One region of the Mesorhizobium sp. 43Arga genome, then DNA from elsewhere that is predicted to be linked to it. Evidence: predicted binding sites of a transcription regulator. Region 1 holds the regulator's gene; each other region holds the start of a gene.
What was found. Region 1 encodes PhoB, which activates phosphate uptake and scavenging genes when phosphate is short. Its sites were predicted from a motif close to TGTCATNNANCTGTCAT; they were not measured.

Region 1 (7,635 bases):
TCGCGCGACGCCACCGTTCGACGGTTCGCGCTGACCGATTCGATCTTCCACGGACTGACCCGCGCCGCTGCCATATTGGTGCTGGTCCTGCTCGGTGGCGTAGCGATCTCGCTGGTAGCCGGTTCCTGGCAAGCCCTGTCGACCTTCGGCTTTTCCTTCCTGACCAGCGAAAGCTGGAACCCGGTGACGGAGAAGTTCGGTGCCCTGGCGCCGATTTACGGCACCATCATCACCTCGGCCATCGCCATCCTGATTGCCGTGCCGCTCGGCATCGGCATCGCCATCTTCCTCACCGAACTTTGCCCGCGCCCGCTGCGGCGCCCGATAGGCATGGCGGTTGAATTGCTGGCCGGCATCCCTTCGATCATCTACGGCATCTGGGGCCTGTTCGTGCTGGCGCCCTTCCTGCAGACGACGGTGCAGCCCCTCATCATCAGCATGTTCCACGGCGTTCCGGGCCTCAACGGCCTGTTCGCCGGCCCTCCCTACGGCATCGGCCTGCTGACCTCGGCGATGATCCTGGCGATCATGATCCTGCCCTTCATCACCTCGATCACCAAGGACGTCTTCGATACGGTGCCGTCGGTGCTGAAGGAATCGGCCTACGGCATCGGCTGCACGACCTGGGAGGTCACGCGCCGCGTCGTCATTCCCTACACCCGCATCGGCATCATGGGCGGCGTCATGCTCGCTCTCGGTCGCGCGCTCGGTGAAACGATGGCGGTCACCTTCGTCATCGGCAACGCGCACCGCATCTCGACGTCGCTGTTTGCGCCGGCAACGACCATCTCGGCGACCATCGCCAACGAATTCACCGAAGCCGTTGGCGATCTCTACACGTCCTCGCTGGTCGCGCTCGGCCTGATCCTGTTCGTTATCACCTTCCTGATCCTTGCCATCGCCCGCTACATGCTGATGCGCATCGATGCCCGCACGGGAGCCTGACCGATGTCGACAGCCGCATCGCTTCACCAGAGCCGCAAGCGTAGGAACGGCGTGATGATGACGCTGTGCGTCATCGCCGCCGGCATCGGCCTTGCCTGGCTGGCGCTGATCCTTGGCGCCCTGCTCTACAAGGGCCTGTCGGGCGTCTCGCTCTCGGTCTTCACCGAAATGACGCCGCCACCCGGCGACGCCGGCGGCCTGCTCAACGCCATCTACGGCAGCATTGTGATGACCATCATCGGCATCATCGTCGGCACGCCGATCGGCGTGCTGGCCGGCACCTACATGGCCGAATATGGCCGCTTCTCGAAGCTCACCACCGTAGTACGTTTCATCAACGACATCTTGCTGTCGGCGCCGTCGATCATCATCGGCCTGTTCGTCTATGAGCTGATGGTGCGGCCGATGGGGCATTTCTCAGCGATCGCCGGTGCCGTGGCACTTGCCATCCTGGTCATCCCCGTCGTCGTGCGCACCACCGAGGACATGCTCAATCTGGTGCCGAATGCCTTGCGCGAAGCCGGCACCGCAATCGGCGCGCCGCGCTGGGTGGTCATCCGCTCGGTGGCCTATCGCGCCGCGCTTTCGGGTATCGTGACCGGCATATTGCTGGCCATCGCCCGTATTTCCGGCGAAACGGCACCGCTTCTTTTCACGGCGCTGAACAACCAGTTCTGGTCGAGCAATCTCAACGCGCCGATGGCCAGCCTGCCTGTCACCATCTTCCAGTTCGCTCTCAGTCCCTATGAGGAATGGCAGCAGCTGGCCTGGACCGGCGCACTCATCATCACATTGACGGTTCTCGCGCTCAGCATCTTTGCGCGCAGCCTGACCGGACGCAGAGAGGACAAATGAGCCAGATGTTGTCTCCAGACATGACGATCGCCGCCGAGGCGGTGACCAAGGCCAAGATCGAGGTCAAGAACCTCAACTTCTACTACGGCCAGTCGAAGGCGCTGAAGGATATCACGCTGTCGCTGCCCGAGCGCAGCGTCACCGCCTTCATCGGCCCGTCGGGTTGCGGAAAGTCGACGCTGCTGCGCGTCTTCAACCGCATCTACGAGCTCTATCCCAAACAGACCGCCGAGGGCCAGGTGCTGCTCGACGGCCAGAACGTTCTCGACCGTTCGCAGGACCTCAACCTGCTGCGCACCAAGATCGGCATGGTGTTCCAGAAGCCGACGCCATTCCCGATGTCGATCTACGAAAACATCGCTTTCGGCGTCAGGCTCTACGAGAAGATCAGCAAGGCCGAGATGGACGGCCGTGTCGAGCAGGCGCTGAAGCGCGCAGCACTGTGGACCGAGGTCAAGGACAAGCTCAATGCCAGCGGCCTCAGCCTGTCGGGCGGCCAGCAGCAGCGGCTGTGCATCGCCCGCACCGTGGCGGTGAAGCCGGAGGTCATCCTGCTCGACGAGCCGGCCTCGGCGCTCGATCCGCTGTCGACCGCCAAGATCGAGGAACTGATCGACGAGCTGCAGGCCGACTACACGATCGTCATCGTCACCCACAACATGCAGCAGGCGGCGCGCGTCTCGAAGCAGACGGCCTTCATGTATCTGGGCGAACTGGTCGAATTCGACCGCACCGAAAAGATTTTCACGTCGCCTCGCGAGAAGCGCACGCAAGACTACATCACTGGCCGCTTCGGCTGATCGCACGCATACGAGGACCAGGATCATGGCCGAACACACAGTCGCAGCCTTCGACGAGGATCTCGGACAGATCAGCAGGCTGATCAGCGACATGGGCGACCTTGCCGGTTCGATGGTCGGCGGCGCCACCAAGGCGCTTCTGAACTCCGACAATGCTCTCGCTCAGCGCGTCGTCTCCGACGATGCCATCATGGATGCGCGCCAGCGCGAACTCGACGACCGCGCCATCACGCTGATCGCCAAGCGCCAGCCGATGGCCGACGACCTGCGCCATGTCGTAGGCTCGATCCGCATGGCCGGCGACCTTGAACGCATTGGCGACCTTGCCAAGAACATCGCCAAGCGGGTCGGCACTGTCGGCCTCAGCGCCACGCCGCGCGACCTGTCGCATTCCATCGACGCCATGGCCCAGCTGGTGCTGATCCAGGTGCAGGGGGTGATCGAGGAGTATGCGGCGCGTGATGCCGCGGCCCTGGCGAAGCTGCGTGCCGACGACGAGCGGATCGACGTCAAATACACCTCCGTCTTCCGCGAACTGCTGACCTATATGATGGAAGATCCGCGCAACATCACGGCCTGTACGCATCTGTTGTTCTGCGCCAAGAATCTCGAACGCATCGGCGACCACGTGACCAACATCGCCGAGAATGCGTACTATGTCCTGACCGGCACGCAACTGCCCGCCAACCGTCCAAAACAGGACGAGACGGCGATGTCGGCGCCGGTGGCCTGAGCTCAGGGGTAACCAATCGATGATCGCACCACGCATCATGGTGGTGGAGGACGAGGAGCCGCTGGGTGTGCTCCTCCGCTACAATCTGGAATCGGAGGGTTATCAGGTCGAGGTGGTGACTCGCGGCGACGAAGCCGAAATCCGCCTGCAGGAGAACGTGCCCGATCTCCTGGTGCTCGACTGGATGGTGCCGGCGGTGTCCGGCATCGAGCTCTGCCGGCGCCTACGAATGCGGCCCGAGACCGAGCGGCTGCCGATCATCATGCTGACCGCGCGGGGCGAAGAAAGCGACCGGGTACGTGGGCTCTCCACCGGCGCCGACGACTATCTGGTCAAGCCGTTCTCGACGCCGGAATTCATGGCTCGCGTCAAGGCGCTGCTGCGCCGCGCCAAGCCGGAAGTGCTGTCCAGCGTGCTCAAGGTCGGCGATATCGTGCTCGACCGTGAATCGCACCGGGTCTATCGCAAGAAGAGCGAGATCCGGCTAGGGCCGACCGAATTCCGCCTGCTCGAATTCATGATGCGGCATCCCGGCCGCGTGTTCTCACGCAGCCAGCTGCTCGACAATGTCTGGGGCGAGACGATCTATATCGACGAGCGCACCGTGGACGTGCATGTCGGCCGGCTGCGCAAGGCGGTCAACAATGGCCGCATGCCCGACGTCATCCGCACCATTCGTGGGGCGGGCTACGCGATCCGCGAGGATTGAGCACGACCTGACTCAGGCGACGTTTTTCTTCGCGGCAAGGCCTGCTTTCGTTTGCACGCCCGGCGCGAAAATCTCCTGGTCGACGAAGGTCAGGGCGCGCATGGCGCAGCCTTCGCGGATCAGCGGCAGTTCGTTCGGCTCGGTGTCGAAGGAGATCGACTCCGAATGCTGGCCGCCGGCGGTCTGGGCAATGGCCTCGCGCAACGCCGGCTCGATCAGGTCGAAGGCGGCGGCGCTGACGCCGACCATGGCCACGGGCGCGGGATCGATCAGCGCAAACAGGCTGCCGAGGCCGTAGCCGAGTGCCTCCCCGGCCTTGCGATAGGCTTCGCGCTCAGGCCCGTCGCGTTCGCGTGCCGTCGCGGCGAGCGCCCGCATCTGCGCGTCGCTGACATCGGCAACCGGCTCGGTGTCCTCGCTGAGCTGCCTGGCGTTGCGCCAGATGGCATAGTTGCCGGCATAGGCCTCGACGCAGCCACGCCGCCCGCAGCGGCAGAGCGCGCCGCCGGGCCGATGGATCATATGGCCGAACTCGCCGCCCGAGGAATGGGTGCCGGTGAACAGCTCGCCCTTCAGCACCAGCCCCATGCCGATACCGTGCGAAAGCAGGATGGCGATGAAGTCGTCGCGATAGCGCTCGGGATCGCGCCAGCGCAGCGCCACCGCCATCATATTGCAGTCGTTTTCCATGGTGGCGGGGATGCCGAACTCGGCTTCGAGTATGTCGGCGAAGGCGATGTCGGTCTGCGGGGTGATCGGCGACCAGAGCATTGCCCGGGCCTTGGTGTCGGTGATGCCCTGGATCGCCAGCGCGATACGGGCGACGCTGCGCACATCGATGTCGGGATCCTCGAGACGCCGCCTTACGATGGCCACGCATTCGCCGATCAGCGCCTCGCGCGACATGGTCAACGTGTCCAACCGGCGCTGTTCTTCCGATATCACCTGGCCGGCATAGTCGATGACGGCGACCGACAGGAAATTCAGCGACAGCACCACGGTCATCACAGTCGCGGCCTCGGGGTTGAGGCCGAGGCCGACCTGCGGCCTGCCGCGCTTCAGCGCGCCGGCCTCGCTGGGCCTGCCCTCGGCCAGGATGCCTTCGCCGATCAGGTCGGAGGAAATGGCCGATATGGTCGAATGGCTGAGGCCGGTGGTCGCGGCGATCTCGGTGCGCGAGGGCCGGCCGGCCCGGCGCACGGCCGCAATCACCATGGCGCGGTTGCGCCGGCGCAGATCGTCGTGGCGGATTCCGACCGACATGCTTTTTCACATCCTCCCGATCGCCGCGGTTCTTCCGGTCCTCCCTCGAACGCTGCCGGCGACACGATCAAATACTGGCAGAAGCGGCCAGTCCTGTCATTTATTTATTCCGAGGCTCGAAAAAAAATCAGAAGGACATCAAAATCCCTCAGAATCGTTGTTGACAGCGTTCCGGTGTTGGATCAGTGTTTTTTCGAGGCTCGAAAAAATAGAGCCTTTGTGCCGGCCTTCGGGCCAGTTTGGTCGCGCCATACGCGGCGCAGGGAGGAATATCATGAAGAGATTCACAGCCGCCATCCTGGCGGGTGTCGCCATGTCGCTGACGCTTGCGTCGGTCGCGCAGGCGAAGGACAAGGTCATCGGCGTTTCGTGGTCCAACTTCCAGGAAGAGCGCTGGAAGACCGACGAGGCCGCCATGAAGAAGGCCATCGAGGCCGCCGGCGACAAGTACATTTCCGCCGATGCGCAGTCCAATCCCGGCAAGCAGCTTACCGATGTCGAGAGCCTGATCTCGCAGGGCGCCAATTCGTTGATCATCCTGGCGCAGGATGCCTCGGCCATCGGCCCGGCCGTGCAGAAGGCGCTGGACGAAGGCATTCCGGTCGTCGGCTATGACCGCCTGATCGAGAACAAGGACGTCTTCTACCTGACCTTCGACAACAAGGAAGTCGGTCGCTTGCAGGCCAGCGCGGTGTTCAAGGCCAAGCCGGAAGGCAATTATGTCTTCATCAAGGGCTCGGGCGCCGATCCGAACGCCGACTTCCTGTTCGCGGGCTCGATGGAAGTGCTCAAGGCTGCCATCGACAGCGGCAAGATCAAGAATGTCGGCGAGGCCTATACGGACGGCTGGCTGCCCGCCAACGCCCAGAAGAACATGGAGCAGTTCCTGACCGCCAACGACAACAAGGTCGACGCGGTCGTCGCGGCCAATGACGGCACCGCCGGCGGCGTCGTCGCGGCGCTGACGGCGCAGGGTCTTGCCGGCACCGTGCCGGTTTCGGGTCAGGACGGCGACCATGCCGCGCTGAACCGCATCGCGCTCGGCACCCAGACCGTGTCGGTGTGGAAGGACGCGCGCGAACTCGGCAAGAACGCCGCCGAGATCGCCTCGCAGCTGGCCGACGGCAAGAAGATGACCGACATCGCCGGTGTGAAGGACTTCACGACGCCTGGCGGCAACACCGTCAAGTCGCTGTTCCTGACCCCGGTCGCGATCACCAAGGACAATCTCAACGTCGTCATCGACGCCGGTTGGATCAAGAAGGACGAAGTCTGCGCGGGCGTCGCCGCCGGCAGCGTCGCCGCCTGCAAGTAAACGGCGCAATACCGTTCGATATCGACGCCGCGGCCCAAAAGCCGCGGCGTTTCTCAAGGGGCTTCCCGCTTCAAATGACCGCGGAAAGCAAATAGCATCCATGTTCGGTATCCGCGCCAGACGGTAAACCGATGGGAGGATAGCATGACCGACACGACCTCTAATCAACCGGTCGGCAGCACCGCAGCGGACAAGGCGCGTGCATCCGAACTCAGCGCCATCGGACGGTTCCTCAAGGCTACCGAGCTCGATACGCGTATGCTGGGCATGGTCGGTGCGCTGCTGGTCATCTGGGTCGGCATCCACATCCTGTCGGGCGGGCTTTTCCTGACACCGCGCAATCTGTGGAACCTGTCGGTGCAGACCTCGTCGGTCGCGATCATGGCGACCGGCATGGTGCTGGTCATCGTCATGCGCAACATCGACCTCTCGGTCGGATCCGTCGAAGGCGTGATCGGCATGATCATGGGCGTGGCGCAGGCTGAATTCCTCATCCGCGTCGTCGGCTTCCAGCTTGGAAATCCCTGGCTCTGGATCATCGCGCTGGCGGCCGGCGTGGTGCTTGGTCTGCTGATCGGCGCATTTCAGGGCTTCATCATCGCCTATATGGAGGTTCCCGCCTTCATCGTGACGCTGGGCGGCCTGCTGGTCTGGCGCGGCATGGCATGGCTGATCACCAGCGGGCGCACGGTCGCGCCGCTCGACGCAACCTTCCAGCTGATGGGCGGCGGACCACGCGGCTCGATCGGCGCCACTGCCAGCTGGATGGTCGGTGCCGTCGCTTGCGCGGCTGTCGCTTTCGCGCTGCTCAACGGCCGGTCGCAGCGCAAACGGTTCCACTTTCCACTGCGCCCGGTTTGGGCCGAGACCTTGCTTGGCGCGGTTGCCTGCGCCGCTATCCTTGGCGCCGTCTGGATCGCCAATTCCTATCCATGGCCGATCGGCATCGTGCGCCAGTACGCCCAGCAGAACGGCATTACCGTTCCCGAAGGCGGGCTGTACATCGCGCATGGCA
Region 2 (7,635 bases), on a different contig from region 1:
CGAACCAGCTGCCTGTGGAGTTCGGCGTCGCCGTCGAGACCCTCGTGTTCCGGGGCGACCATTGGGCGGTGCACACCAGCGCCGGCTCGCGCCTGGCGCGTCATGTCGTCGTCGCCACCGGCCGCGACAAGGATCCCTTCACGCCGCAATGGAAAGGCATGCAGGCCTTCGCGGGTCGGATCATCCACTCGGCGGATTTTGGCGACGCCCAGTCCTATGCCGGCAAGAAGGTGCTGGTCGTCGGCGCCGGCAATTCGGGCTTCGACGCCCTCAATCATCTGGCCGGCGTGGATGCGGCTTCTCTCTGGCTGTCGGCCCGCAATGGCCCCGCGCTTCTGCCCAAGCGGATCGGCAAGATCGCCGTGCACCGGCTTTCGCCGCTCATGGCACGTTTGCCGCTGCGCGTTGCCGATGCGGTGATGGCCGCGACGCAGCGCCTGGTTTTCGGCGATCTCACCAAATTCGGCATGCCGCCTGCGCCGTCGGGCGGAGCCAGCCGCCTGACCTCCGACTACACCGCGATCGCCGCGGACGACGGCGCCGTCGACGCCATCAAATCGGGCAAGATCACCGTGGTGCCGGCGATACGGGAATTCACCCGCGACGGGGTGATCCTGGCCAATGGCAGCCTCATCGATCCCGATATCGTCATTGCGGCGACGGGCTATCGCACCGGGCTGGAGCGCATGGTCGGCAATCTCGGCGTGCTCGACGGCAAGGGTGTCCCACGCTTCAACGGCGGTGAAGCCGACCCGAAACTGCCCGGTCTTTGGTTCACCGGCATGCGGCCGAGCATTCGCGGCTGCTTCGCCAATGCCGCCATATTGGCAAAGGTGATCGCCAGGCGGATCGCCGGAGCCGGCAGCTACCAACCTGGCGCCTCACGCTGATTTCGGCTCCAGCCGGCGGAAACCGACGGCTTCCATCAGCATCTCCTCGTCGACCATGCCGGCATTGTGGAGTGCCAGCAGGGTGAGGGCGATCTCGCGCGCTTCCGGCGAATCGGGTCGCGCTGCGCGCCGGAGGCAGGCTTCGTCAAAGACGCGCTGCAGCCTGGCGATGTCGGCGGGCCTGAGCAAGCCGCGGTCATAGACTGACTTCGACATGGTGGCGGTCTCCTGAGCGAGGAGGTAGGGCGCCATCCGTAAATTGCCAATCTTTCCCGGAGCTTGAATGGACTCCACGCCGAAGGAGGGGCGGTCGCAAACCGAAACCCCGCCCCGAGATTCGCAGACCTCGATCAGACCGCGATCTTGCCGCCGCCTTGCCTGGTGATGGCGACGACCGACGGCCGCACCGGCATTTCGGGCTTGAAGTCCGGCCAGCGCGTCGACGGATCCTCATAGTAGGACGGCCGGCCGAAACCTTCCCAATCCTCGCCGCCATCGCCCGGATGCTGGACCGCGACGAAGGCGGTCTGGTCGTCGGGCGCGAACAGCGGGCCGCACATTTCCGCGCCGATCGGCACGCGGAAGAACAGTTTTGAGGTCGCCCGCGCCGCCCCCTCCGTGTCGACCGCCCACAGGCCGTCGGTGCGGCCGGTGGCTTTCGGGCCCTGGCCGTCGGTGGCGACCCACAGGCGCCCGGCCGAATCGACCGCGCAATTGTCGGGCATGCCGAACCAGCCATGGGCCGTCGTCGCCGTCGAGAAGGTGGCGCCGACATCGGCAACCGACGGATCGCCGCATTGCAAAAGCACTTCCCATTTGCCTTTGGCGGCGGTGAAATCGCCGTCGGTCTCGGTGATCTCGATGATGTGGCCAAAGGCATTTTCGGCGCGCGGATTGGCGGCATCGACCTGGTCGGCCTTGCGCTTCGAATTGTTGGTCAGCATGACATAGACCTTGCCGTTGACACCATTGGGCTGAATGTCCTCGGGCCGGTCCATCTTGGTGGCGCCGAGCAGGTCGGCGGCGCGCCGCGTCTCGATCAGCACGTCGGCCTGGCTGCCAAAGCCGTTTTCCGCCGTCAGCGGCCCTTGGCCGAAGACGATCGGCAGCCAGTCGACCGTGCCGTCCTCGGCGAATTTGGCAACATGCAGCGTGCCCTCGTCGAGCAGGTCCTTGTTGGCGCCATGGTCGTTGGCGTTGAACGCGCCCTTGGCGACGAATTTGTAGACATAGTCGAAGCGCTCGTCGTCGCCGAGATAGAAGACGACGCGGCCGTCCTTGGCGACGATCGATTCGGCGCCCTCATGCTTGAAGCGGCCCATGGCGGTGCGCTTCCTCGGCGTCGAATTCGGATCGTTGACGTCGACCTCGACGATCCAGCCAAAACGATTGGGCTCGTTCGGCTCCCTGGCGAGGTTGAAGCGGTCGTAATGCGCGCCCCATTCATAGGCGCCTTCCGGAATGCCGAGCCGCTTGTAGTTGGCGGCTTCCCTGTGGCCTTCCGGCAATTCGCCGGAGAAATAGCCGTGGATGTTCTCCTCGGCCATCACATAGGTGCCCCACGGCGTGACGCCGCCGGCGCAATTGTTGAAAGTGCCGAACACCTTGGTGCCGGAAGGGTCGGCATTGGTCTTGACGCGGTCATTGCCGGCGACCGGGCCTGACAGCGCCATTTCGGTGGTCGAGGTGATGCGGCGGTTGAGCTTGCCGTCGCGCACCACTTGCCATTTGCCTGACACCTTGCGGATCTCGACGATGGTGCCGCCATGCGCCGCCATCTCGACATCGACCTGCTCCTTCGAGAGAGGCGCGACCTCGGCCTTCTTCTTCCCGTCCTTCTCGACGATCGAAACGATGCCCGGGAACATCAGATGCGGGTTGGTGTATTCGTGGTTGACGACCAAAAGGCCATGCTCGGCCGAGCCGTCGATCGCGATGTAGCCGACATAGTCGTTGTTGTAGCCGAACTGCCTGGCCTGCGCCTCAGCCGACTGTTTCGTCGGGTCGAACTCCGGCGAATCGGCAAACAGCGGATCGCCCCAGCGCAACAGCACGTCGGCATCATAGCCCGGCGCGACATGGTGCTTGTCGTCGATGCCGGCCTCGAGCTCGTCGAATTTGAAGGCCGAGCCTTCCGCGGCGCGGGCGTCGTCGGCGGCGATCATGGCCAGCGGGCCGACCGTCGCGGCGATCGCCGAGACGGCGAGCGATCCCTTCAGGAATCCCCGGCGCGAGAACCGCGCGGCGATGATCTCGCCCATGGTGCGGTTGTCGGTGGGGTTGATGGCGGGTCCTTCGTTTTGCTCGAGCAGACTGGTGCGGAATCGGGCGTCGGGGGAGCGATGTTCGGTCACGGAGGGCCTCTGGCTTTGGTGTGGCTGGTGCTTGTTGCCTGTTCGACCCCCCTTAAGTCAGGCCGATCACATTTTCGTGACATCATACCGGCTCCGCCACTCCGCGCGAGGCGTCTGTCACCATGACATCGGACTTTGGTCCAATCTTGCGCTGGCAAAAGTCCTGGAGGACAAACGCAACGGTCGGAGGTCGCTTCCGGCCAATACGTCTTTCGGCGATGTTGCTGGTTGCAACGTTGGGGTGGGCGCGCCGGCTCAATCGACGGAGATCAGGATGCACGGATCGATCACGGCCCGGTGTCGCCGGCTGACGCTCGTTTCGGCGGCTGCTCTGGCACTGACCATCATTCCCTATCGAATTTCCCTGCACGGATCCGCTTCCGGAATCGACGCCGCATCGGCACAGGCTGCCAAGGGCGGCAATGGTGGCGGAAACGGCGGTGGTAATGGTGGCGGCAACGGCGGCGGCAACGGTGGCGGCAATAGCGGCGGTAATGGTGGCGGCAACGGCGGCGGCAAGGGCGGTAACAGCAGCGGCGGCAACGGCGGAAACAGCGGCGGCGGCAACGGTGGCAACAGCAGCGGCGGCAACGGTGGGAACAGCGGCGGCGGCAACGGCGGAAACAGCGACAGCGGCAACGGTGGCAACAGCAGTGGCGGCAACGGTGGGAACAGCGGCGGCAGCAACGGCAGCAGCAACGGAAATGGAAACGGCGGCAATTCCGGTACGGAAGGCGGTGGTGAATCCTCGGGGTCGGGCAAGGGTCAGACCGACAAAGGCGTCAGCCATGTCAACGTCACGACCGGTGACAAGGTCGACGTAAGCGACAACAAGATTACCGTGACACACCCCGACGGCATCACCGAAAAGATCGAGAACGGCCGTTTCAAGATGAAGGATGCGCTGGGTCGCACGATCATCGATCGCCGCGCCACACCGGCAGACGTCAGCCGTCTAAAGGCCATGTGAAACTGGTCAACAGGGTAACGGCCAGTTTCACATGTCACCTCCGCCGCCCCCGGCGGAGGTGACCTTCTTTGTCCGGCCCTCGCGCGGGTCCGCAATGGTCTTCCCAAGGGAAAGCGCTATGCGCTTTTCCCGGGAAAACCGTTCACACTGTTCCTGGAATTGCCCTAGAGCAGTTCACCGTTTCACAGAAACGGCGACCTGCTCTAGCCTTTCGTTTTGACGCAATTCCGGACGGAAAACCGTTCCACACTTTTCCTGGAATTGCTCTAGGCGCGGTTTCTGTCCCGGTCGCGAAACTCGCGCATCATGAGAGCCGCCTCCGTGCGGTTTCGCACATTGAGTTTCGACAGCACCCCGGTCATGTGGTGCTTGACCGTCTTCTCCTGCAGCTCCAGGCGCAAGGCAACCTCCTTGTTGCTGAGCCCTTCCGCCACCAGCCGCAGGATTTCCGTTTGCCGTTCGGTCAGTTGCCGCAGCCGGTCCGCCACGCCGTTGGCAGATTGGGGGGACTGGAGATCGGAAAGCAGCCGCGCCGACAGCGCCGGCGAAAGATAGCTCTCGCCGGCCGCCACATTGCGCAGGATTTCAGCAAGCGCGCGCGATCCGACGCCCTTGAGGATATAGCCCTGCACGCCGGCATTCAGCGCCGTGGTTACATCGGCATTGGTCTCCGAAACGGTCAGCATGACGATCCTCTGGGCTGGATGGTCGGCAAGGATGCTTGCGACCGCCGACAGGCCGCCACCCGGCATCGAGATGTCGAGCAGCAATATGTCAGGCTGCACCGTCGAGGCGATGCGTTCGGCATCTTGCGCTGTCGCGCCTTCGCCGACGATCTCGAAACCTCCGATTTCCGACAGGCTGCGCGTCACGCCTTCGCGAAACAGCGGATGATCGTCGACAATAGCGATACGGATAGTGCCAATCATGCTTGCTCCTCGACCGAAAGACTGATCACCAATCGCGTGCCTTGCGCTCCGGTCAAGGTCTCGAACTGGCCGCCAATGCTTTCCACCCGCTCCCTGAGGCCAGCGAGCCCCAACCCGTCGACCCGCGCCGGATCGAAACCAGGCCCGCTATCCGACACTTCGACAAAAAGCCTGCCATTCTTCATCCCGGCCCGCACCGCCTGATCCTTGGCCCGCCCGTGGCGATAGGCGTTGTTCAGCCCTTCCTGCACGAAACGATAGATGCTGATCTTCTCGGAAGGGCCAAGTTCAGGCAAATGCCTGGGCAGTGTGAGCGTCACCGACGTTCCCGTCCGGCGCTCATGTTCGTCGACGGCCAGCCGCAATATGTCCGTTGCCGCGGCCGTTTCCACCTGCGGCAGGACGAGACCGGTGCAGATGCCGCGTATTTCGCGCATCGCATCCTCCAGCGTCTTGCGGATCATCGCGACTTCGGTCGAGCGGTTCTCGCCCCAATGGCCGTCGCCGGAGAATATCGGGCTGTCCATGCGCAGCGCCGCCAGGGCCACGAGTTGTGCCGGTCCGTCATGCAGGTCGGCGCCGATCCGGCGCAAATATCGTTCGTTGAGCGCGGTGGCGCGGCGGGATGCCCGCTGCACACGCTGCCGCAAGGCGCTGTTTTGCGTCACCAGGCCCTGCAGCTCCGACACCTGGCGGCGCAGCGCCCCGCGCTGATCGTCGATGGTGCGGCTGGCGCGCAGCACGATGCTCGACAGGAGCAGAAAGGCTGTCAGGGTGGTGCCGGCCACGATCAGCCAGCTCGACCGCAGGGCAGAGGCCAGCGTGGCTTTGAAATCAGTGGCGACCTCGAAGAATTCGGTGACGGCCACCACCTCGCCGGACCAGGGTTCGCGCACGGGATTGTAGATCTCCAGCAACGGCACGCCAACGGCCTGCTCATTGACTTCGTCTCCGTCGAACGTATCGAATTGCGCGGTGACGTTGCCCTGGAAGGCGGACCGCAGATCGTCGGTCAGATCGAAGCGGCGGCCGATCAAGGTCGCGTCCTTGGCATAGAGCACGGTGCCGTCGCGGCGCCAGAGCCTGAACGAGACCAGGCGCTTGCCGAGCGCGCCCTGGCCGAGCGTCTCGTCCAGCGCCTGCTTGACGGAGTCGCTTAGCTTCTCGCTCTTGCGCAGGTCTGGCAGCAGCGGCGCGATCACGCTGTCGACATAGAGCGCCGTCGTGGCGGCCGAATTGCGGATGACGCCGTCGCGGATCTGCGACGTCACCCAGGCGCCCACCACCAGCATGACGGCCAGGAGGCCAAAGCCGCCGGCAACGAGGAATTGCAGGGCAAGCGAAAGCTCGCTCCAGCGCCGCGCCAAATTCTGCAGAATACGAATCATGAGCCCCTGACCGCCCTTCCATCGAACAGCTGGGCGATATCGCACATTGAGCCTCAGTCTTGCCGTTGCCAAGACCCTCGTTGGAACGAGGTCGCTTGACGTCTCGATGCGCTTCGGAAACAAGGTCCGCGGCACATGCGGCGGCAGCCGCTTCGAGGGGGATGGGACGGTGAGTTTTTCGGGACTGCTGCAGCTTGGCTTTTCGACGGTGATCTTCCTTTTGGCGGCAACCGCCGCCAAGCAATGGGGACTGGCGCCGAGCCTGGGCAAGATCCTGTTGACGCTCGCGCTCTATTCGCTGGGCAATCTGATCATGCTGCGGCTGATCCGCGAATTCGGCATGTCGGTGTCGTTCAGCCTCTCGGCGGTCATCCAGCTGGTCTCGGTCAACGTCGTGGCGCTGGTATTCTTCGGCGAGCGCGTCAACGCGCTGCAGGCCACCGGCATCGTGCTGGCGATCGCCGCCGTGGCGCTGATCACGCTCGGGCCCTATCTACAGGGGCGTTGATCGAGATGAAGATTGCGACACCGGCCCGATGAAAGACACCGCAAGCACCCTGCTCAACCGCATCGAATTCCCGGTGTTGCTGGCCGGTCTGATCATCGCCGGCGGCCTGTGGGGCTTCGTCGAGCTGACGGAGGTGGCGCGGGCAACCGCGCCGCATGCCTTCGACACCGAAATCCTGCTTGCCTTCCGCCAGGTTGGCCAACCGGGAATCCCGATCGGCCCATCGTGGCTGGAAGGGGCGATGCGCGACATCACCAGCCTCGGCAGCGCCAGCGTGCTGGTGCTGATCACGACGGCAACGATCCTCTATTTGCTGTTGATCCGCCGGCCGGGGACGGCACTTCTCATCTTCGTCGCCGTGGCCGGCGGCCAGGTGCTGTCGAGCCTGCTGAAGGTCGGCGTCGACCGGCCGCGGCCCGAGCTCGTTTCGCATCTGGTCAGCGTGACCTCGCTTTCCTTCCCGAGCGGCCACGCCATGCTGTCGGCGGTGACCTATCTCACGCTCGGTTCGCTCGCGGCGCGCTTCCTGCACGGCAGGGCGACGAAGATCTACGTCTTGTCGCTGGCCGTGCTGACCACGGTGCTGGTCGGCGTCA
Region 3 (7,635 bases), on a different contig from region 1:
TCGTCGGCTCGGGCTATATCGTCAGCGTCAGGCACGGCCCGTCGACCTCCTACGCCGCCGTGCGTCAGCACTGGGAAAGCTGTCCGCATTCGCTGGCCAAGGGCGAGGATTTCGTCCTCTATGCCATTCTCGATTTTATCGTCGACAACTACATGCCGGTGCTCGAGCAGATCGAGGACGAGGTCGAGGTGATCGAGGACAGGGTGCTTTTGAAGCCGATGACCGGTCCCGATATTGAGCGGCTCTACATGCTGCGCCGCGATCTGCTGCGGCTGCGCAATGCGGCGCTTCCGCTGGTGGAGGTCTGCCGTCGCCTGACCAGCGCCGATCTGCCGCAGATCCATTCAGCCATGCACCCGCTGTTTCGCGACGTGACCGACCACATCCGCACCGTCCAGGAAAAGGTCGACAGTCTGCGGGAGGTGCTGGCCTTCGCCTTCGAGGCGAGCCTGCTGGTCGGTCAGAGCCAGGAAACGGCGATTTCCAAGAAACTTGCTTCCTGGGCGGCCATACTGGCCGTGCCCACGGCATTCGCCGGCATCTACGGCATGAATTTCACCGACATGCCGGAACTGAAGATGGAATATGGCTACCCCATCGTTCTGGCCACCATTGCGACGATCTGCGCGTTTCTCTACTGGCGATTTCGCAAGAATGGTTGGCTGTGAGAGTAGGCAGTAGGCAGTGGGCAGTAGGGTAAAAGCGTCTCGCGAGCGCGGCTCAGAGCATGTTGCCCTAGTGCCTAATCCCTACTGCCCATTCCCTTATCTATTCCGCCGCCGCTCCGCCGCCGGCTGGAACGCCACGCGGGCATGGTATTTGCAGTAAGGCCCCGTTTCGGCGGCCTCGTTGCCGCAGAAGTTGAAGTCCTCCGACAGCGGATCGCCGTTCGGCCATTTGCAGGTGCGCTCGGTCAGTTCGACGAGTTGCAGATGCCGTGAGATCGGTACCACGACATTCTCGACTGGGCGGATATAGTGCCGCGCCACCGGTTCGGCGTCGAATTGCGTCTGAAGGGCGGTCGCGCCGATCGATGTCGTGACGTGACGCGCCGTGCTCGCGGCGCGCGCCACCGATTTCTGAACGGTCGAGCCTTGTGTCGTCTTCTTCTGGCGTGCCGGCGTCGCCGTTGCGCGGCCGCGGCCCGACAGCTTCAGACGGTGCACCTTGCCGATGACGGCATTTCGGCTCACCCCTCCAAGCTGGGCAGCAATCTGGCTTGCGCTCAGACCCTCCGACCACAATTTTCTGAGAAGTTCGACCCGCTCGTCAGTCCAGTTCATGAGACCGCGCTCCTGCTAAGCGTGCGGCAATCAGAATCCATTCCCGACCCAGCACCACTGCTGGGGCAGACACCACATATATCTGGTGATTAGGTCCGCCGCACGAAATCTAGTTATTTCTCGACTACAATTACCTTATGCGCTGACTCGGTGACAAGAGTCCCAAGGGCAACACGAATCGGTTTTTTCGGTTTTCCCCAACTTGCCCGGTCGCTGATGAGCCGGCGTCGCGTCAGGGGGCTTGCCGCGTGCCACTACGCGACGTTTTCGTTGACTTCATGGCCGAAAAACACGATAAGCCGCACAAGGCCGCCGCTTTGGCGGCTTTTTTGATTTTCCGGTACCGGAGACGCATATAATGAGCGGTTCGGCGCTTTACGAGACCTTTGCTCGCGCCCCCCTGGCTTTCGACCACGGGGAAGGCACCTGGCTGGTTACCGACAAGGGCGAGCGATATCTCGATTTCGCCGGCGGCATCGCGGTCAATTCGCTCGGCCACAGCCATCCGCATCTGGTCGCGGCGCTGACCGAGCAGGCGGCAAAGCTGTGGCACGTCTCCAATCTCTATGAAATCCCCGGACAGAGCCGGCTCGGCCAGCGCCTGGTCGATGCCACCTTCGCCGACAAGGTGTTCTTCACCAATTCCGGCGCCGAGGCCCTGGAATGCGCGATCAAGACGGCGCGACGCTACCATTTCGTCAAGGGCAATCCTCAGCGCTTCCGCGTCATCACCTTCGAAGGCGCCTTCCATGGCCGCACGCTGGCCACCATCGCGGCCGGTGGCCAGTACAAATACCTTGAAGGCTTCGGTCCCAAGGTCGAAGGCTTCGACCAGGTCGGCTTCGACGACATCGATGCCGCCGAGAAGGCGATCACGCCGGAAACCGCCGCGATCCTGATCGAACCGGTGCAGGGCGAGGGTGGTATCCGCCCGGTCCCGACACAGTCGCTGAAGCGGCTGCGGCAGCTTTGCGACCAGCACGGCCTGTTGTTGATCTATGACGAGGTCCAGTGCGGCATCGGCCGCACCGGAAAACTGTTCGCGCATGAATGGTCAGGTGTTGCGCCCGACATCATGGCGATCGCCAAGGGCATTGGCGGCGGCTTCCCGATGGGCGCTTGCCTCGCAACCGATGAAGCAGCTGTCGGCATGACGGCTGGCGTGCACGGCACCACCTTCGGCGGCAATCCGCTGGCGATGGCGGTCGGCAATGCCGTGCTCGACGTGGTGCTGGAAGAGGGCTTCCTCGAGGACGTCCAGCGCAAGGCATTGCTGATGAAGCAAGGCCTGGCGGCGATCGCCGACGAGTTTCCCGATGTCATCGAAGACATCCGGGGCAGCGGCCTCATGCTTGGCCTCAAATGCGCCATGCCCAACACCAAGGTGCACATGGCGCTGCGCGACCAGCATTTGCTAGCGGTTCCGGCAGGCGACAACGTCATTCGCCTGCTGCCGCCGCTCACCGTCACCGACGCCGAGATCCACGAAGCGCTCAACCGCATCCGTGCCGGTGCCAAAGGCCTGGCGGATGCCATCGCCGTGGCCGCCGCGAAGTAATTCCGGAATATTGCTGATGTCAGTTCGCCATTTCACCGATCTTTCCACCGTTTCCGAGGGCGACCTGCGCTTCATGCTCGACGACGCGGTGGTGCGAAAGGCGCGCCTCAAGGCCGGCGAGCGCACCAGGCCGCTCGAAGGCAAGGTGCTGGCGATGATCTTCGACAAGCCGTCGACGCGCACGCGCGTCTCCTTCGACGTCGGCATGCGCCAGCTTGGCGGCGAGACCATCATGCTGACCGGCACCGAGATGCAGCTCGGCCGCTCCGAAACCATTGCCGACACCGCCAAGGTCCTGTCACGCTATGTCGACGCGATCATGATCCGCACCACCTCGCATGAGCGGCTGCTGGAATTGACCGAGAACGCCACGGTGCCGGTGATCAATGGACTGACGGATGACACCCATCCGTGCCAGCTGATGGCCGACATCATGACCTTCGAGGAGCATCGCGGTCCGGTGGCCGGCAAGACCATCGCCTGGACCGGCGACGGCAACAATGTGTTGCATTCGCTGCTTGAAGCCTCGGCGCGGTTCCGCTTCAACCTCAACGTCGCCGTGCCCGAGGGCAGCGAGCCGGCGCAGAAGCATATCGACTGGTCCAAGGCGCATGGCGGCAAGCTGCATTTCACCCGCTCGCCCGAGGAAGCCGTCGACCAGGCCGACTGCGTCGTCACCGATTGCTGGGTGTCGATGGGTCAGGAGCACCGCGCCCGCGGCCACAACGTGTTCTCGCCCTACCAGGTCAATGCCAAGCTGATGGCGCATGCCAAGCCGGATGCGCTGTTCATGCACTGCCTGCCGGCGCATCGCGGCGAGGAAGTGACCGACGAGGTTATCGACGGACCCCATTCGGTGGTCTTTGACGAGGCCGAGAACCGGCTCCACGCCCAGAAAGCGGTGCTTGCCTGGTGTCTTGGGGCTTGAGGTGTCTTGGGGGCTTGACGTGTCCTGGGGGCTTGAGGTGGCTTGGGGGCTTGAGGTGGCTTGGGGTTTGAAAGGTCTGGGCGCTTGATCTGCGGGGGCGCGATGCCTATCTGCGCCGCATCACGCAAATCAAGCGCGTTTGGACGCATGCACCCCAGCGGGCGGCATGGCCGCGCCCTGGAGCTTTGTCATGTTGGAAACGCATCAAGTGACTGAACATCACCCCAAACTCGGCGAGTTCGGCTATGCCGGCGACGACCATGTCGTGCCGTTCGAGGTCGGCCCGCTCGACGTGCGCGGCCGTACCGTGCAGCTCGGGCCGATGCTCGACGCCATTCTCAGCCGCCACGACTATCCCGAGCCGGTCGCCCGCCTGCTGGCGGAAGCCTGTGTGCTGACGGTGCTGCTCGGCACCTCGCTCAAATTCGAGGGCAAGTTCATCCTGCAGACCCGCACCGATGGGCCGGTCGACATGCTGGTGGCGGATTTCAGCACGCCGTCGGCGCTGCGCGCCTATGCGCGCTTCGATGCCGACAGGCTCGAGGCTTTGGTCGCGGCAGGTGAGACATCGCAGCAGACGCTGCTCGGCAGCGGCGTGCTGGCGCTGACCATCGACCAGGGCGCCCATACGCAGCGCTATCAGGGTATCGTCCAGCTCGATGGCGAAACCCTGGAAGACGCGGCGCGCACCTATTTCCGCCAGTCAGAACAGATCCCGACGGATATCAGGCTCTCGGTCGCCAAGCTTTTGACGCCCAGCGTCGGCGGCGCGCGCGAGCAGTGGCGCGCCGGCGGCATCCTGGCGCAGTTCCTGCCGCAGTCGCCTGAGCGCATGCGCGTTCCGGACCTGCACGGCGGCGACGGCGATCCGCGCGACGAGATCCACGATCCCACGGACAATTCCTGGCAGGAATTGCTGGCGCTGCTCGGCACGATCGAGCCGACCGAACTGATCGACCCGACGATCGGCGCTGAACGGCTGCTCTATCGCCTGTTCCACGAGCATGGCGTGCGCGTCTTTGGCGGCGTCCCCGTCGCCGACCAGTGCTCATGCTCCAGGGACAAGATCCGCGGCATCCTCGAGGGCTTCTCCGCGCAGGAGATCAAGGACAGCACCGAAGATGGCGGCATCCACGTCGCCTGCGAATTCTGCTCGAAGCAGTACGACTTCGACCCGGCGGAATTCGCGGCGGCTCAGTGAGGCAATCCCTTCTCCCCGTAAAACGGGGAGAAGGACGCTAATTCACCGTCCGCCTGGTCCCCGGCAGATCCAGCGAAAATGCCGGGATGGCGATGTCGAAGGTCTCGCCGCGCTTGTTGCGCATCGTGTAGTGCCCGACCATGATGCCTGACGGCGTCGAGAGCGGGCAGCCGGACGTGTATTGATAGCTGTCGCCGGGATTGAGTTCGGGCTGGTCGCCGACGACGCCCGGGCCGCGCACTTCCTCGACCCGGCCGGCGCCGTCGGTGATGTGCCAGTAGCGCGACAGAAGCTGCACGAATTCGTCCGACTGGTTGTCGATCGTTATCTGATAGCCCCAGACATAACGGTTCTCGGATGGATCCGAGCGATCCTCGAGGTAGAACGGCCTGACCTGCACTTCGATGTTGCGCGTGACGGCGCGGTACATAAGCGGCTCCAAAACAATCCGATACCTTTCGGCGCTCCCGGCGGGCAGGTCAACGTGGGCGTCTTGTCGCGCCTCGTCTTGAAACGCAGGTGCCGGCAAAGAATGTCATTTAAGTGACACATGACAATGGTGGTGTGCACGAACCGGGCGACTCGGCCCTCTGTCGAACTGTTGAAAACGGCCACGATGCGGGCCGTCGCTTCTGGAGTGACCAGATCTCGATGGAACTCGCTCTCATAGCCGCTTCGCTTTCGATTGCTCTTATCCTTTCAAATGCCGTCAGCATCCTGCTTGCCGCGTCACAGCTGAAACGGCGCACCACGATCGCGCGGCCAGCCGGCAAATCGCCGCCAGTATCGATCGTCATACCGTCGCGCGGCGTCGAGCCGTTCACGCAGGAGACGCTGGAGCGCGCCTTCTCGCTCGACTGGCCGCGCTACGAGCTGATCTTCTGTGTTGCCCATGGCGACGACCCGGTGGTCAGGTTGATCCGCGCTGCTATTGGCCGCTTTCCAAAAGCGCCGGCGCGGCTGTTGATCGGCGACGACCGCGTCAGCGCCAATCCCAAGCTCAACAATTGCGTCAAGGGCTGGGAAGCCGCGTGTCACAACTGGGTCGTCCTGGCCGACTCCAACGTGCTGATGCCGAGAGACTACATCCAGCATCTGATGGCGGCGTGGCGGCCGGATACCGGCCTTGTCTGCTCGACGCCGATCGGTTCGCGGGCGGAGGGCTTCTGGGCCGAGGTCGAATGCGCCTTCCTCAACACGCTGCAGGCCCGCTGGCAGTATGCCGGCGAGGCGCTCGGCCTTGGCTTTGCCCAGGGCAAGAGCATGTTGTGGAACAAGCCGATGCTGGATACCAATGGCGGCATCCGCGCGCTGGCCGGTGAAATCGCCGAGGACGCCGCCGCGACCAAGCTGGTCAATGGGCTTGGCCTGCGCGTCAATCTTGTCGCGGCACCCTTCGAGCAGCCGCTTGGCCGGCGCACGCTTGACGCGATCTGGTCACGCCAGGCGCGCTGGGCGCGCCTGCGCCGCGTCACCTTCCCGCTGTTCTTCGCGCCGGAAATCCTGACTGGCGCGGTGGTGCCGCTGGCGCTTGCGCTGGTTGCGGCGGCAAGCGCCGGCTTCAGCCTGCCGCTGACGGCAATCGCCGTCCTGGCGGCTTTCTACCTTCCGGAATGTGCCCTGGCCTGGTCCAAGGGCTGGCCCCTGTCGCCGCGCATGGTCGCGGCGATGATTGCGCGGGACTTGATGCTTCCCGCCATGTGGGCGCGCGGCTGGCTCGGCGGCGCCGTCGACTGGCGCGGCAATGCCATGACCATCGGCACCAAGGCGGCCGAACTGGAAGAAACGCCGTCGCGCGCCTGATCGCGGCGCCGACGACGCTGCCTCGACGACTCCCTATTTGGCGGCCTTCAGCGCCTGAGCGATATCTTCCAGAAGGTCGTCGGTGTCCTCCAGGCCGACCGACAGCCTGAGCGTTCCCGGCCCAATGCCGAGTTCGGTGCGCGCCTCGTCGCTCAGATTCTTGTGCGTCGTCGTCGCCGGATGGGTGATCAGGCTTTTGGCGTCACCGAGATTGTTGGAGATCAGCACGATGTCGAGCGCGTTCTGCAAGGCAAAGGCCGCCTGCTTGCCGCCCTTGACGTCGAGGCAGATCAGCGTCGAGCCCCCCGACATCTGCCTCTTGACGATCTCGGCCTGCGGATGGTCGGCGCGGCCGGGATAGATGACGCGGGCGATCTGCGGCTGCTCGGCCAGGAAATCCGCGATCTTGCCGGCGCTCTCCGTCTGCTGGCGCACGCGCACCGGCAGCGTCTCCAGACCCTTCAGCAGCGTCCAGGCGTTGAAGGGCGACAGGCTGGGGCCTGTGTGACGGAAATAATCATGCAAATTCTCGTCGATCCACTTCTTGTCCGAAAGGATCACGCCGCCAAGACAGCGGCCCTGGCCATCGATGTGCTTGGTCGCCGAATAGACGACGATATGCGCGCCGAGCTGCAACGGCTTCTGCTGGAGAGGCGTGGCGAAGACATTGTCGACGACAAGCCGCGCGCCGATCGAGTTGGCGAGCGCGGCCACGGCGGCGATGTCGACCACTTCCAGCGTCGGGTTGGTTGGGCTTTCCAGGAAGAACAGTTTTGTGTTGAGCCTCGCCGCCTTTTCCCAGTTGGCGATGTCGGTGCCGTCGACCAGCGTCGCCTCGATGCCGTAGCGCGGCGCCAGCGTC
Region 4 (7,635 bases), 300 kb from region 1:
ATCTACGCGGTGCCGCCCTTCACCGATGTCGTCAGCCTCGATTTCGAGGATCATCCGTTCGAGGTGCAGACTTTCGACCAGCCCTGCGCGCTGTGCGCGGCCGAGAACGTCTATCTCGACGAGGTCATTCTCGACGACCATGGCGGCCACATGTTCGTCTGCTCCGACACCGACCATTGCGAGAAGCGGCGTGAAGAGGGCCATCGCGGCCATCTTGCTCAAGAAACCCATCTTGAAAAAATGGAGCCGGCGCAATGACCGACGAACCGCTGCTGCGCGTCTCGGCGCTCTCCAAATTCTACGGTTCGCGCGTCGGCTGCGACAACGTCTCCTTCGACCTGTGGCCGGGCGAAGTCCTGGCGGTCGTCGGCGAATCCGGTTCCGGCAAGACGACGCTGCTCAACTGCCTGTCGACGCGGCTCTTGCCGTCTTCCGGCACCGCCAGCTACCGCATGCGCGACGGCCAGTTCCGCGAGCTCTACCGCATGAGCGAGGCCGAGCGCCGCTTCCTGATGCGCACCGACTGGGGCTTTGTCCACCAGAACCCGGCCGACGGCCTGCGCATGACGGTGTCGGCCGGCGCCAATGTCGGCGAACGGCTGATGGCGGTCGGCGACCGTCACTACGGCAAGATCCGCGCCACGGCCGTCGACTGGCTGTCGCGCGTCGAGATCGAGCAGGACCGCATCGACGACGAGCCGCGCGCCTTTTCGGGCGGCATGCGCCAGCGCCTGCAGATCGCCCGCAACCTCGTCACCGGACCACGGCTGGTGTTCATGGACGAGCCGACCGGCGGCCTCGACGTCTCGGTGCAGGCACGCCTGCTCGACCTGTTGCGCGGGCTGGTCACCGATCTCGGCCTCGCGGCCATCGTCGTCACCCACGATCTCGCCGTGGCGCGCCTGCTGTCGCAGCGCATGATGGTGATGAAGGACGGCCGCGTCGTCGAAAGCGGCCTCACCGACCGCGTGCTCGACGACCCGCGCGCCCCCTACACGCAGCTTCTCGTTTCTTCCATTTTGCAGGTGTAGCCGCATGATCCCGAAAAGGGGAAACCGGTTTTCGGACCGGACCATGCGGCAAAAAAAGGACACTGATCATGCCGACCCCGCTCGTTGTTTCCGACGTCGCCAAGAGCTTTACCATGCATCTGCGCGATGGCATCAAGCTGCCTGTCGTCGCCGGTGTCTCGTTCTCGATCAAGGCGGGCGAATGCACCGTGCTCGGCGGCCCGTCGGGCGCCGGCAAGAGCTCGATCCTGAAGATGCTTTACGGCAACTATGCCGTCGACGAGGGCCAGATCATCGTCAGCCACGAGGACGGACTGATCGATCTTGCCAACGCCAGCCCGCGCACCGTGCTTTCCGTTCGCCGGCAAACGATAGGCTATGTCAGCCAGTTCCTGCGCACCGTGCCCCGTGTCTCGGCGCTCGACGTCGTCGCCGAGCCGCTGGTCGAGCGCGGCGGGGAACGCGAGGCGGCCAGAGGCAAGGCACGCGCCCTGCTGGCGCAGCTCAACCTGCCGGAAAAACTCTGGGCGCTGCCGCCGGCGACCTTCTCCGGCGGCGAGCAGCAGCGCGTCAACATCGCGCGCGGCTTCATCACCGAGCACCCTGTCCTGCTGCTCGACGAGCCAACCGCCTCGCTCGACGCCACCAACCGCGACGTGGTGATCGAACTCATCGCCGCCAAGAAGGCGGCGGGTGTCGCCCTGCTCGGCATCTTCCACGATCATGACGTGCGCGAGGCGGTAGCCGACCGCATCATCGACGTCACCGCTTTTGCTCCAGGAAAACTCGCGGCATGACCAGGAAATTGTCGGAGACGCCGCTGGTTCACCCGACGGCCGAGGTGCACAATTCGACCCTCGGCCGCTGGACCGAGATCGCCGACCGCAGCCGGGTTTCGGAGAGCGAACTCGGCGACTATTCCTACATGATGCAGGATTGCGCTGTCTGGTGCGCGACGATCGGCAAGTTCGCCAACATCGCGGCGAGCGTGCGCCTCAATGCCACCAACCACCCGACCTGGCGACCGACGCTGCATCATTTCACCTACCGCGCCTCGGACTATTGGGACGACGCCGAGCACGAGAGCGAATTCTTCGCCCAGCGCCGCGCCAAGCGCGTCACCATCGGTCACGACACCTGGCTCGGCCATGGCTCGACCGTCCTGCCCGGTGTCACTGTCGGCAATGGCGCGGCGGTTGGCGCCGGCGCCGTCGTCTCGAAGGATGTCGCGCCTTACACCATCGTCGCCGGAGTGCCGGCCAAGCCGATCCGCGAGCGCTTCGACCGCCGCACCGCCGAGCGCTACCAGGCGCTCGCCTGGTGGGACTGGGATCATGCCAGGCTGCGCGCGTCGCTTGAGGATTTTCGTGAACTTTCTGCCGAAGCGTTCCTGGAGAAATACGAGTGATAGAGCAATTCCAGGAAAATTGGGAACCGGTTTTCCTCACATCATCGTCATAAGGGAGCCTGTTCATATCCCTGACACAGGACTCGGACAGGACGCCATCTCCCCCAAGGAGATTGCCATGCTTGACACCGTCAGACCCTCGCTTTCCGGATTCTTTGCCGGCTCCAATCCGATCCCGCCGGCGCATCTCGGCACCCGCTACGACACCTCGGGCAAGTTCCTGACTGAGCCCGGCAACACGATCGTCAGCCATCTCGTCAGCGGCTCACCCTCCGAAGCGGTGGTTCTGGAGGTCCGCGAGCGGATGCTCGCCATGCCCGATGCCGACCGTCTGGCCTTCACGCCTGTCTCCAGCCTGCATATGACGCTGTTCCAGGGCATCATCGAATATCGCCGTCGCTTGCCCTTCTGGCCGCAGGACGCGCCGCTCGACACCAGCATCGACGCCATGACCCGCCTCTATCTGGAGCGCCTGAAGGGCTTCGAGGGCTTCGGCCCGTTCAACATCAAGGTGGTCGAGGTCGTGCCGACCGGCCTCACCGTGGCCGGCGCGACCGACGAGGACGTGCGGATCATGCGTCGATGGCGCGATGCCCTGGCGGTGCCGTTCGGCTACCGGCACCCCGATCATGACGCTTATGTCTTCCACATCACCTTCGCCTATCAGATCCAGCGTCTTGCCGACGACCGTGCGGCAGCGTGGCAGGCGCTGTTCGACGATTGCCTGGCTCTCTTCGCAAGGCAGGCTCCGGTGATCGAGATCAAGGCGCCAGCCTTCTGTGCTTTCCGCGACATGAAGCATTTCGAGGAATTGCTGGTGCTCGGCTGATTGCCAAGGTAACGGTCGCGCCTGTGGAGCGTAACAAAACTGACATGCTGGCGACACGGCAGGTTCATGTGGCTGCGCTAGGCGAATGCCTGACGATCAATAAGGTCCGGACTGGAACCTGCTCATGTCAGCAAGCTCTGCCACGCTCGAAATCCGCGGTGTCAGCCGACGATTTGGTAAGAACACCGCCGTCAGCGACGTCAACATCTCGATCCCGCAGGGCCAGATGGTTGGCGTCATCGGCCGTTCGGGCGCTGGCAAATCGACCCTTCTTCGCATGATCAACCGTCTTGTCGACCCCAGCCAGGGGTCGATTTTTTTTGACGGCGCCGAGGTCTCCCAGTTGCGCGGCTCGCCGCTGCGGCGCTGGCAGCGCGATTGCGCCATGATCTTCCAGCAGTTCAACCTGGTGCCTCGCCTCGACGTGCTGACCAACGTCCTGCTTGGCAAGTTGAACCACCGTTCGACCCTATCCAACCTTCTCGGCATGTTCTCGCGCGCCGAATGCGCCGAGGCAGTCGCCGCGCTCGAGCGGCTCGACATAGCCCGCACCGCGCTTCAGCCGGCCGGCACCTTGTCTGGTGGACAGCAGCAGCGTGTCGCTATCGCCCGTGCCATGATGCAGCAGCCCAAAGTGATCCTCGCCGACGAGCCGATCGCCTCGCTCGACCCGCTCAACGCCAAGGTGGTGATGGATTCGCTGCAGGACATCAATCTGCGCGAGGGCATCACCGTCGTCACCAATCTGCATACGCTCGACACAGCGCGCGCCTATTGCAACCGCATCATCGGCATGGCCGCCGGCAAGGTCGTCTTCGACGGCCCGCCCGAAGAACTCAACCGTGAGGCCGTGCGCCTCGTCTATGGCGCCGACAGCAGTGGTGCAGAGATATCGGAGGCCATCACCTCCACCAGCGTTGCCTTCAAGCAGAAGATTGCCGCATCCGCCGGACCGCTCGAACCCGCATTCCCGGGTTACTGAGCGCACTGGATCGTCCGCCCGCGTCAAGGGCACTTGTCAAGATCAAGAACGCTGCCGGCGCGGGGCCGGAACTTACAGGAGAGACATCAAATGTTCAGGAAGATGGTTTTCAGCGCCGTTTCGGTCCTCGCCATGGCGACCAGCATGGCCCACGCAGCCGACATGAAGGAATTCCGCGTCGGCATTCTGGGCGGAGAAAACGAAACCGACCGGCTGCGCAACTATCAGTGCCTGGCCGACCATCTGAAGGCCGAATTCGGCTTCGAGAAGGTGTCGCTGTTCCCCGCTGCCGATTATGACGGCGTCATCCAGGGCCTGCTCGGCGGCACGCTCGACTTCGCCGAACTCGGCGCTTCCGGCTACGCCAGCGTCTATCTCAAGGATCCCAAGGCGGTGACCCCGTTCCTCACCACCAAGCAGACCGACGGTTCCACCGGCTATTATTCGATCGGCCTGGCTCTGAAGACCTCGGGCATCACCGACATCAAGTCGGCCAAGGGCAAGAAGCTCGGCTATGCCGACCCGGATTCGACCTCCGGCTACCTGATCCCGCTGACCCAGATTCCGAAGACCACCGGCCAGTCGAACGAGAGCTTCTTCGCCTCGACCCAGTTCAATGGCGGCCATGAGAACAACGTCCTGGCCGTGCGCGATGGCAAGGTCGATGTCGCGGTCGACGACTCTTCCGGCATCGGCGACTTCAAGAACGGCTACACCTCCGGCACCTTCCACAAGGAAGTCGCCAAGGGCGCTGTCGACCCCAACGACTTCGTCGAAGTCTGGCGCTCGGGTCTGATCCCGAACGGCCCGCTGGTCGTGCGCACCGCGCTCGGCGACGGGATGACCGCTAAGCTCGCCGCCTTCTTCACCGAGCTCCCGAAGAAGGACAAGGCCTGCTTCGAGGGCGTCGAAGGCGGCGATTTCACCGGCTACGTTCCGGTGAAGCCGGACTTCTACAAAGTCATCGTCGAAGCCCGTAAGGCAGCCATCGGCGGCTAACGGCGAAATCGGAAAGGGCGGTGCTCAAAAGCGCCGCCCTTTTTGCATCTCCGATCATGACCCTTTCCGTGACAGCCCCCTCATTGACAGCCTCGTCTGGCGCCCCCCACCCGATGGCCGATGCCTGGCGACGCCAGACGTCGCTGCGCCGGTTCTATACAGTGCTTGGCGTCGGCCTGCTGCTCGCCGCGATGCTCGCCAGCATGTGGTTCGCCGATGAGGCCAATGCCGGACACTTCTTCGACCGGCTGCCGCATATTCTGGATTTTTTGAGCTGGCTGCTCCCCAAGGACTGGAACGACGTCTGGCGGGCACTGTTCGACATTGCCTCGCCGCATGACAGCGGCACCCAGGAATACAATTTCCCGCTTGGCCGGATCTATGTCTGGGGCGGTTTCTACATCCCCGAATATTTCGAGCTGATGATCACGACGGTCAATGTGGCCCTGGTCTCGACCTTCGTCGGTTTCATCTTCGCCGTACCGTTTTCCTTCATCGCCGCACGCAACCTGACGCCCCATCCCGTCCTGCGGCTGATCGTCAAGCGCTTCATGGAGCTGCTGCGCGCCTTTCCGGAGATCGTCATTGCCGGCCTGTTCGCGGCCATCGTCTCCATCGGCCCGATCGCCGCCATCATCGCCATCGGCCTGCATTCGATCGGCGCACTCGGCAAGCTGTTCTACGAGATCAACGAGAACATCGACATGCGGGCCGAGGAAGGCCTGCGTGCGGTCGGGGCTAACTGGTTCGAGCGCGTGCGCTTTGCCGACCTGCCGCAGGTGCTGCCCAATTTCATGTCCTACACACTGCTGCGCGTCGAGATCAATGTCCGCGCCTCGACCATCATCGGCGCCGTCGGCGGCGGCGGCATCGGCGAGGAGTTGAAGCTCTCCATCTCGCGCGGCTTCGGCGCCAAGACGCTGGCGCTGGTGCTGCTGTTGTTCACGACCATCTTCATCATCGACCAGTTCTCCGCCTGGCTGCGCCGCAAGCTGGTCGGCGAACAGGCCTTTATGATGGGGGCCTAGACCATGGCGACTATGACCGCCGAGGAGATACTGTCGATCGAGGAGCGCTATCCGCAGGTGTTCCGGCGGCCGCTGTACAAACGCTTCGCACCGCTGTTCCTGTTCGTCGGCATCCTGACCTATCTCATCTATGTCCTGTGGTTCTTCAGCCTGCCGCAAGTGCTGCGGGAATCGCACTGGGAGCGTCTGCCGCTGTTCCTGTCACAATGGATCAGCTACGACCTGCAGCCGGAATTCCGCCTCGACCAGGCTGAGATCACGCCAAAATACCCGCGCTTTTCCGCGCTTGGCGAGAACCCGAACCCCGACTGGGTGATCAAGAACCCGGATGGCACCTTCACCGTGCTGATCGATGGTCCGGCGAAATCCGTGACTTTCGACAAGGCTCAGGCGACGATTACAGCCAACGGCCAGACCGTGCCGGTTTCGCTGACCAGCGGCAAGCCGGTGATATCAGGCCCGGTGCCGGGCTGGATCACCGCGCATGACGACGAGGTGGTCGCCAAGATGGGCTTCGTCGGCGAGGTGCGCGTTACCGTCGACCGCGTCAAGGTGCGCAAGCGTTTCCTCGGCTGGGCGAATTTTGTCTTCGACACACGCTCGCCCTTCTTCGGCAAACCAGCCGGAGAGGTGATTTCGCTGATCATGTCCGGGCCTGAATTGAAGCCGGGCACCTCGAACCTGGCGCTGGCCGGCGACAACATCTGGAACAACGCCCAGTGGCAGCACGGCGACGTCTGGACGAAGCTGCTGCAGACCATCGTCATGGCGTTCCTGGGCACGCTGCTCGGTGGCATCGTCGCCTTCCCGCTTGCCTTCTTCGCCGCCCGCAACATCACGCCGAGCCGCATGCTTAGCCAGGTCCTGAAGCGCTTCTTCGACTTCATGCGCTCGGTCGACATGCTGATCTGGGCGCTGTTCTTCACCCGTGCGTTCGGCCCCGGCCCGCTTGCGGGCAGTGCCGCGATCTTCTTCACCGAGATCGGCACGCTCGGCAAAACCTATTCGGAGGCGCTGGAGAACATCGACGACAAGCCGCGCGAAGGCGTGCTGTCGACCGGCGCCAACGGCCTTCTGGTGCAGCGCTACGGCGTGATGCCGGAAGTCATCCCGGTCTTCATCAGCCAGACGCTCTATCAGTGGGAGTCCAACACCCGCGGCGCCACCATCATCGGCGCCGTCGGTGCGGGCGGCATCGGCCTGAAGCTATGGGAAGCGATGCGCACCAACTCCAACTGGGCCAACGTCTTCTACATGGTGCTGTTGATCCTGCTGGTCGTCTTCATCTTCGACAACATCTCGAACTTCCTGCGCCGCCGACTGAGCCGGACGATTCACGACTACAACAGGATCCAGGCCGAGCAGGGGTAGCAAGCGCA

Region 2: ACWGS8_RS30110 (PhoX family protein) is a predicted target of PhoB. The motif match lies at 3,310-3,326, and genes of this name have one in related genera.
Region 3: ACWGS8_RS24185 (ceramide glucosyltransferase) is a predicted target of PhoB. The motif match lies at 5,504-5,520, and genes of this name have one in related genera.
Region 4: phnC (phosphonate ABC transporter ATP-binding protein) is a predicted target of PhoB. The motif match lies at 3,277-3,293, and genes of this name have one in related genera.

The regions. Positions count from the first base shown of each region.
Region 1 covers NZ_JBSKBO010000001.1:409,876-417,510, forward strand. Annotated here, with positions in the region: gene pstC (phosphate ABC transporter permease subunit PstC) at 1-945, shown strand, start outside; gene pstA (phosphate ABC transporter permease PstA) at 949-1,800, shown strand; gene pstB (phosphate ABC transporter ATP-binding protein PstB) at 1,797-2,600, shown strand; gene phoU (phosphate signaling complex protein PhoU) at 2,626-3,333, shown strand; gene phoB (phosphate regulon transcriptional regulator PhoB) at 3,353-4,042, shown strand; gene ACWGS8_RS02035 (ROK family protein) at 4,055-5,305, opposite strand; gene xylF (D-xylose ABC transporter substrate-binding protein) at 5,580-6,620, shown strand; gene ACWGS8_RS02045 (sugar ABC transporter permease) at 6,765-7,635, shown strand, end outside.
Region 2 covers NZ_JBSKBO010000011.1:183,704-191,338, forward strand. Annotated here, with positions in the region: gene ACWGS8_RS30100 (flavin-containing monooxygenase) at 1-890, shown strand, start outside; gene ACWGS8_RS30105 (hypothetical protein) at 882-1,106, opposite strand; gene ACWGS8_RS30110 (PhoX family protein) at 1,241-3,244, opposite strand; gene ACWGS8_RS30115 (hypothetical protein) at 3,519-4,214, shown strand; gene ACWGS8_RS30120 (response regulator) at 4,481-5,143, opposite strand; gene ACWGS8_RS30125 (sensor histidine kinase) at 5,140-6,531, opposite strand; gene ACWGS8_RS30130 (hypothetical protein) at 6,701-7,039, shown strand; gene ACWGS8_RS30135 (phosphatase PAP2 family protein) at 7,068-7,635, shown strand, end outside.
Region 3 covers NZ_JBSKBO010000007.1:252,570-260,204, forward strand. Annotated here, with positions in the region: gene ACWGS8_RS24155 (magnesium and cobalt transport protein CorA) at 1-668, shown strand, start outside; gene ACWGS8_RS24160 (GcrA family cell cycle regulator) at 765-1,283, opposite strand; gene ACWGS8_RS24165 (acetylornithine transaminase) at 1,642-2,841, shown strand; gene argF (ornithine carbamoyltransferase) at 2,858-3,769, shown strand; gene ACWGS8_RS24175 (Hsp33 family molecular chaperone) at 3,936-4,970, shown strand; gene apaG (Co2+/Mg2+ efflux protein ApaG) at 5,008-5,400, opposite strand; gene ACWGS8_RS24185 (ceramide glucosyltransferase) at 5,622-6,773, shown strand; gene ACWGS8_RS24190 (O-succinylhomoserine sulfhydrylase) at 6,807-7,635, opposite strand, start outside.
Region 4 covers NZ_JBSKBO010000001.1:705,667-713,301, reverse strand. Annotated here, with positions in the region: gene ACWGS8_RS03540 (alpha-D-ribose 1-methylphosphonate 5-phosphate C-P-lyase PhnJ) at 1-258, shown strand, start outside; gene phnK (phosphonate C-P lyase system protein PhnK) at 255-1,031, shown strand; gene phnL (phosphonate C-P lyase system protein PhnL) at 1,100-1,807, shown strand; gene ACWGS8_RS03525 (DapH/DapD/GlmU-related protein) at 1,804-2,418, shown strand; gene ACWGS8_RS03520 (DUF1868 domain-containing protein) at 2,537-3,247, shown strand; gene phnC (phosphonate ABC transporter ATP-binding protein) at 3,372-4,229, shown strand; gene phnD (phosphonate ABC transporter substrate-binding protein) at 4,320-5,228, shown strand; gene phnE (phosphonate ABC transporter, permease protein PhnE) at 5,285-6,256, shown strand; gene phnE (phosphonate ABC transporter, permease protein PhnE) at 6,260-7,627, shown strand.